3 regions of the Citrobacter tructae genome follow, and region 3 is predicted to be linked to each of the others. Evidence: predicted binding sites of a transcription regulator. Region 3 holds the regulator's gene; each other region holds the start of a gene.
What was found. Region 3 encodes Fur, which represses iron uptake genes when iron is present. Its sites were predicted from a motif close to ATAATAATGAGAACNACTATCAA; they were not measured.
Positions count from the first base shown of each region.

Region 1 (2,269 bases), 2.1 Mb from region 3:
GCCAGAGAGTTTATTCATTACGCCACCAACTTAATTTCAGGTCATTACGATAGCCAGTCAAAAGAAGGGAAGCTGGTGAGCGTGCTGGTCGATATTATTTTGCAATTACCGGAAGTCGCCTTTGTATTACCCTGGCCGCAGGATCCTGAATTGACAAAAGTGTGCCGGACAATACAAGAATCTCCGGCGCTGGAACATTCGGTAGAGTATTGGGCCAATCATCTCGGTATGTCCGCCCGGACCTTTTCACGCCATTTCAAAAAAGAGACCGGATTACCGTTCAGCGTCTGGAAGCAAAAAATGCGTATTCTGGAATCGGTGTTAATGCTGAAGCAAAATAAAAGCGTCACCGCCGTGGCGCTCGACGTGGGTTATTCGAGCACCGCGGCATTCAGCTACGCATTTCGTCAGGCGTTTGGTGTTCCGCCGTCAAATTATTAATCTGCCTCTTTACGCTGATGCCAGTAGGCTGCCGCGCGCACCAGTTGAGGGTCAAACGCTTCGGTTTCAAAGCGGGCACTCAGGTTTTTCACCACTTTCCCTTCGCCGGTAATCCAGATGAAATAATCTTCTGCGGGCACGGCCAGCCGTGATAATTGTTCGTCCACCGCCTGCGCGTTATGGCCGACAAACCACTGAATAGTAAATTCATCGAGATGAGCAAAATAGTCCTGATACGCCGCATCCTGCACGCTCACCAGCGCCGTGACCTGAGGACGAACCACTAAACGACTGAGCGCTTCCAAGCGACGGCGCAGCGCGGGCATTCCTGATTCATCACACACGTAAACCTGATACGCATACTCTTCTGGCACCACCAGCGAACCGCGTGGCCCACCAATCGTCAGTTTGTCACCCACGCGGGCATGCATCGCCCACGTGCTCGCCACGCCACCGTCGTGAATGTAGAAATCCAGCGCCAGTTCATGGCGTGCTTCATCGTACAGCGGCGTGTAGTCCCGGGATAGAGGGCGCACACCGTCAGCCCAGACGATGCCCTCATCGGTAACAACCGGCGGTACAAAATGACTGCCCGGCTCAGGAAAGAAAACCTTGGTATGGTCATCAAAGCCGCGTGAGGTGAAGCCGTCCAGCGCCTCCCCACCCAGCACGATACGCTGAAAACCCGCACTGATACGTTCAACGCGCAGGACGGTAAGTTCACGGAAACGCAGTTCATTACGAACGCGCTGTGGGTAGCGGGAGGTATTTTTTGTCATTTTTTCGCCTTCGTGAGGATAATACGATATATCTAAATTCATTATTAAATGATAATGATTGCTAATAACAAAGATTGCAAGCACTTTTTTGATACAGTCATACCGTGAACACCCTTTCGATCAATTGATAAAAATAAACATTAAAATCAGCAAATTAAAAATTTCAAAAACCATAGACTTGCAAATAATCATAGTTTAGATATAAATTAGATATATCTAAACAACGTCAGGAGACAATCATGCAAAACCAACATGACGGTTGCTGCAAGAATGCAGAACGCCAACACGAAGGCTGCTGCAACGGTGAAGGACATCACCACGAAGGCCATAACAGCGAGCATCACGCAGGTTGCTGCAAAGGTGAAGAGCATCGCCACGAAGGCTGCAACAAGGAACATCACCACGAGCACGGCTGCGGGCATCGACATGGTCGGGGCGGCGGCGGGCGTCGTCAGCGATTTTTCGGCCACGGCGAACTACGCCTGGTGATTCTGGATATTTTGACCCGCGACGCCAGCCACGGCTATGAGCTGATAAAAGCCATTGAAACGCTGACTCAGGGTAACTACACGCCAAGTCCGGGGGTGATTTATCCGACGCTGGATTTCTTGCAGGATCAGCAGTTGATCGTCATCAGCGAAGAGGAAGGCGGGCGTAAACAGATTACGATCACGGCACAGGGTCAGCAGTGGCTCGAGGAAAACCGCGAGCATCTGGAGCTTATCCATGAACGTGTTAAAGCGCGCTGCGTGGGCTTTGAATTACGTAAAAATCCGCAGATGAAACGCGCGCTGGAAAACTTCAAAGCAGTGCTGGATCTGCGAGTCAATCACGGTGACACCAGCGATGCACAGATCAAAAAAATCATCGGTATTATTGATCGCGCAGCGTTGGATATCGCTCAGCTAGATTAGTCTGGTCAGCAGGCGGAACCGTCGTTCCGCCTGAATACCGATGCTTAATGCAACACCGTCACCGCATCTTCCAGACGCCCGGCGCGATGTTTCACCATCGCTGAAATCTGGGCGCTCTCTTCAACCAGTTCAGCA
Region 1 is NZ_CP038469.1:4,062,833-4,065,101, reverse strand. It holds partial or broken gene E4Z61_RS20170 (AraC family transcriptional regulator) at 1-441, shown strand, start outside; gene E4Z61_RS20165 (siderophore-interacting protein) at 438-1,220, opposite strand; gene E4Z61_RS20160 (PadR family transcriptional regulator) at 1,457-2,134, shown strand; gene E4Z61_RS20155 (methyl-accepting chemotaxis protein) at 2,179-2,269, opposite strand, start outside.
Region 1: a site for Fur is predicted at 1,269-1,291, ahead of E4Z61_RS20165 (siderophore-interacting protein). Genes of this name have one in related genera too.

Region 2 (2,269 bases), 1.3 Mb from region 3:
TGCGCCCAGAAAAAGCGGCACCAGCATCATTCCGCCAGGGATTTTCTCTATCGTACGTTTGATCTGCATTTCCATCACCTGTAGACATAAAAATGGGGCATTTTTTATGGGCGATTGCATCTTGCTTTTGAGATGCGCCCGTCTCGATGAAAAGAAGATAGACATTCGTAGAGATTATAAAAGTGATCCCACCCGCATAATAAAACCTTGTTTCAATTTAAGTGGATCATTGTTTTTATATTGATTTTGATCACAAAAAAACCCCCACAAGCATCGCTTGCAGGGGCATCATTAAAACGTAGAACTTATTTCTTCGCGGCGAAACGCGCTGCAGCTTCGTCCCAGTTCACTACGTCCCAGAACGCTTTGATGTAATCCGGGCGACGGTTCTGGAATTTCAGGTAGTAAGCGTGTTCCCAGACGTCCAGGCCCACGATCGGGAAGCCAGAAGCGCCAGAGATAGCCTCACCCATCAGCGGGGAGTCCTGGTTGGCGGTAGAAACCACAGCCAGTTTGTCACCTTTCAGTACCAGCCACGCCCAGCCGGAACCGAAACGGGTCGCAGCCGCTTTTTCAAACTCGGCTTTGAAGTTATCAACGGAGCCAAAGTCACGTTCGATAGCCGCTTTCAGGTCACCCTGCAGCGTAGTGCCGGTTTTCAGACCTTTCCAGAACAGGCTGTGGTTAGCGTGGCCGCCAGCGTTATTACGCAGTACGGTTTTCTTGTCTGCTGGCAACTGATCCAGTTTGGTGATCAGCTCTTCAACAGGCAGGCTAGCGAATTCAGGCAGGCTTTCCAGCGCAGCGTTAGCGTTGTTTACATAAGCCTGATGGTGTTTGGTATGGTGGATTTCCATCGTCTGCTTATCGAAGTGCGGTTCAAGGGCATCATAAGCGTACGGCAAGGATGGCAGTGTATAACTCATAATCATCTCCAGTATTGTCGGGCGGCCAGGTGTTAACGCCGCGTAAGCAGTTGGGACATTATAGTTAATTAAATGATATTGAAAATGATTATCAATGCCGTACTTTTTACATGGCTATTATGAAATGAAAGTGTGAGCATCACCGGGAAAATCAGGCGAATTTTGCCAACCCGCGCAGAAAACAGGCAGCAACATAAAGGACATGGGAGACAAAGCACGAGATAGTCTGCGGATTATCTCACGAGGAAATATTGCTATGTCTGTCAAAATCGCCCTTTTCGGCATCGGCCTCGACACATACTGGCCCCAGTTTACTGGTCTGGAGTCACGTCTTCAGGGGTATCTGCAAACGATTGATGAGCGCCTGACAGCGCAACACGCCACCGTCATTAACGGCGGCCTGATTGATAACGTCGACAAAGCCGATGCCCTTATCAGGCAATTGCAACAGCAGCCGGTCGATGCTGTCTGCCTGTACATCAGCACCTATGCACTCAGCGCAACGGTGCTGCCCCTGGTGCAGAGTATCAATAAGCCGGTCATTATTCTGGCCCTACAGCCGGAGCCTGGCCTGCCCTATTCGACGATCCGTCAAATCCCGGATCGGGGCGGGCGTACCGGAGAATGGCTGGCGCACTGCCAGGCCTGCAGCGCACCCGAGCTGGCAAACGTGTTTAACCGCGCGAACATCCATTTTCAGCTGATTGTTGGCGCATTGCAGGGCGATGAGTACGTTTGGCAACAAACGGCGCAGTGGTTACAGGCCCTGAACGCTCGTCAGATGCTGGCAAACTGTCAGGTCGGCGTACTTGGACACTACTATGACGGCATGGTGGACGTTTACAGCAATATGACGAATTTGTCCGCCAAATTGGGCGTGCGCTTTAAGCCGCTGGAAATGTGTGAGCTGGCGGAATATCGCGAGCAGGTCAGCGAGGCCGATCTCAGCGTCAAACGACAGGAAATGAACCGCGTGCTACAGGTGGACGCAGCATGTGAACCCGCAGAGCTTGACCGCGCGCTCGCCACAGCCTGCGCCATGGATAAACTCATCGACCAGAATACACTTGGCGCACTGGCCTATTACTACGAAGGCCGAAACGGTAATGCTTACGAGAATATCATCACCTCAATAATCCTCGGCAACACGCTGCTTACGCACCGTGGTATTCCCGTGGCAGGAGAATATGAAATCAAAAACGTGCTGGCGATGAAGATCCAGCAGCTTCTGGGCGCTGGGGGATCTTTCTCGGAGCCATATGGAATTGAATTTACTGATAATGTTGTATTGTGGGGACATGACGGTCCGGCACACCCGTTGATGGCGGACGGTCCGGTGAGTC
Region 2 is NZ_CP038469.1:3,235,624-3,237,892, forward strand. It holds gene kdgT (2-keto-3-deoxygluconate transporter) at 1-69, opposite strand, end outside; gene sodA (superoxide dismutase [Mn]) at 306-926, opposite strand; gene E4Z61_RS16175 (L-fucose/L-arabinose isomerase family protein) at 1,183-2,269, shown strand, end outside.
Region 2: a site for Fur is predicted at 999-1,021, ahead of sodA (superoxide dismutase [Mn]). Genes of this name have one in related genera too.

Region 3 (2,269 bases):
CGCCTGGCTGCAGGCGTTGACTTTTGGCTACAAAGTGGCGGAAGTGGTTGACCTGCGTTTGGAAGGAACCTGGGTTAAAGCGGACGGACAGCAGGGCTACTTCCTGCAGCGTATGACCCCAACTTATGCTTCTTCAAACGGTCGCCTGGACGTGTGGTGGGATAACCGTTCTGACTTCAACGCCAACGGTGAAAAAGCGGTCTTCTTTGGCGCAATGTATGACCTGAAGAACTGGAACCTGCCAGGTTGGGCTGTGGGTGCCTCCTATGTTTACGCCTGGGACGCTAAGCCATCGACCTGGCAGACTAACCCGGATGCGTACTACGACAAAAATCGTACCATCGAAGAGTCGTCTTACAGCCTGGATGCGGTCTACACCCTGCAGGATGGTCGTGCGAAAGGCACCATGTTTAAACTGCACTTCACCCAGTACGACAACCATTCAGACATTCCGAGCTGGAGCGGTGGTTACGGCAACATCTTCCAGGATGAGCGTGACGTGAAGTTTATCGTGATTGCACCATTCACCATCTTCTAATGCCAACAGCGGCGGGCTTGGTGTCTGCCGCAACGTTGAGGACCGTTCTATGAAAAAACTGATACTCATCGCCATTATGGCAACCGGGCTGGTGGCCTGTGCGCAATCGCCTGCACCAAAAGAAGACAGCCGTTTGAAAGAAGCCTACAGCGCCTGTATTAACACCGCCCAGGGATCGCCAGAGAAAATCGAGGCCTGCCAAAGCGTGTTAAACGTGCTGAAGAAAGAAAAACAGCATCAGCAGTTTGCCAATGAAGAAAGCGTACGGGTACTGGATTACCAGCAGTGTATCCAGGCGACGCGTACAGGCAACGATCAGGCCGTTTCGGCCGATTGCGACAAGGTCTGGCAGGAAATTCGCAGCAAGAATACGGCTCAGTAAAACGTCACCGTTGTTATCCTAAAAGGACTCGCTGATGCAGCGGGTCTTTTTTATGTGTATAAAAAAAGCCAACCGTAAGGTTGGCTTTTCAGAATGCATCACATTACTTGGCATCGTGTGCATGATCATCTTCGCGGCAATCGCCTTCAGCACAGTGGCCGTAAAGATAGAGGCTATGGTTGGTTAGACGAATACCATGTTTAGCCGCAATCTCACGCTGGCGCGCTTCGATGGAGTCATCACTGAATTCGACCACTTTGCCACAGTCGAGGCAGATCAGGTGATCGTGATGATGTTGCTGGGTCAGTTCGAAGACGGATTTACCCCCTTCGAAATTATGGCGGGTCACGATACCAGCATCGTCAAATTGGTTCAGCACACGATACACGGTCGCCAGACCAATCTCTTCACCCATATCGATCAGGCGTTTGTATAAGTCTTCCGCACTGACGTGATGGTTATCCGGTCCCTGAAGAACTTCCAGAATTTTTAAACGAGGAAGCGTTACTTTCAGGCCAGCCTTCTTTAATGCGGTATTGTTGTCAGTCATGCGGAATCTGTCCTGTAGCTAAACGGTTCACTTCATTAAAAGAAGTGACAGAAATTGCACTTGAGATAATGCGTATCATTATAGAACTGCCATGGCTAAATGAAAACAGCAAGTCTCTGGCAAATATTGTTAATCAAAACGTGGTATCGCCAACAATCACACTGTGCAATACCCGATTGGCATCCAGCCATTGTACAGGGTCAGGCGAAAAAGTTAAAAATTTGTAGCAATTATTTTGATTGGTTTTATCTATAGATGAGGCGCCGATGAAGATCAGCGCCTCATGAAATCAGGCGTTAATGATTTCGTCGAGATGCAGTTCGGATGAAATCTGCTTAACCCATTTTTCTACGCGTTCAGCGGTCAGCTCCGGCTGGCGATCTTCGTCGATAGCCAGGCCAACAAAGTGATCGTCGTCCGCCAGACCTTTGGACGCTTCAAAGTGATAACCTGCCGTTGGCCAGTGGCCGACGATAGTTGCACCACGTGGTTCGATGATGTCGCGAATTGTACCTAACGCATCACAGAAATATTCTGCGTAATCTTCCTGGTCGCCGCAGCCAAACAACGCAACCAGTTTGCCGTTAAAATCAATGTCTTCGAGAGTCGGGAAGAAGTCGTCCCAGTCACACTGCGCTTCACCGTAGTACCAGGTAGGGATGCCGAGCAGCAAAATGTCATACCCTTCCAGGTCTTCTTTGCTGCTTTTTGCAATGTCATGTACATCGGCAACGTCTTTACCAAGCTGTTTTTGAATCATTTTTGCGATGTTTTCGGTATTGCCGGTGTCGCTGCCGAA
Region 3 is NZ_CP038469.1:1,940,785-1,943,053, reverse strand. It holds gene chiP (chitoporin ChiP) at 1-538, shown strand, start outside; gene E4Z61_RS10220 (ChiQ/YbfN family lipoprotein) at 588-920, shown strand; gene fur (ferric iron uptake transcriptional regulator) at 1,024-1,470, opposite strand; gene E4Z61_RS10210 (ryhB-regulated fur leader peptide) at 1,463-1,549, opposite strand; gene fldA (flavodoxin FldA) at 1,760-2,269, opposite strand, start outside.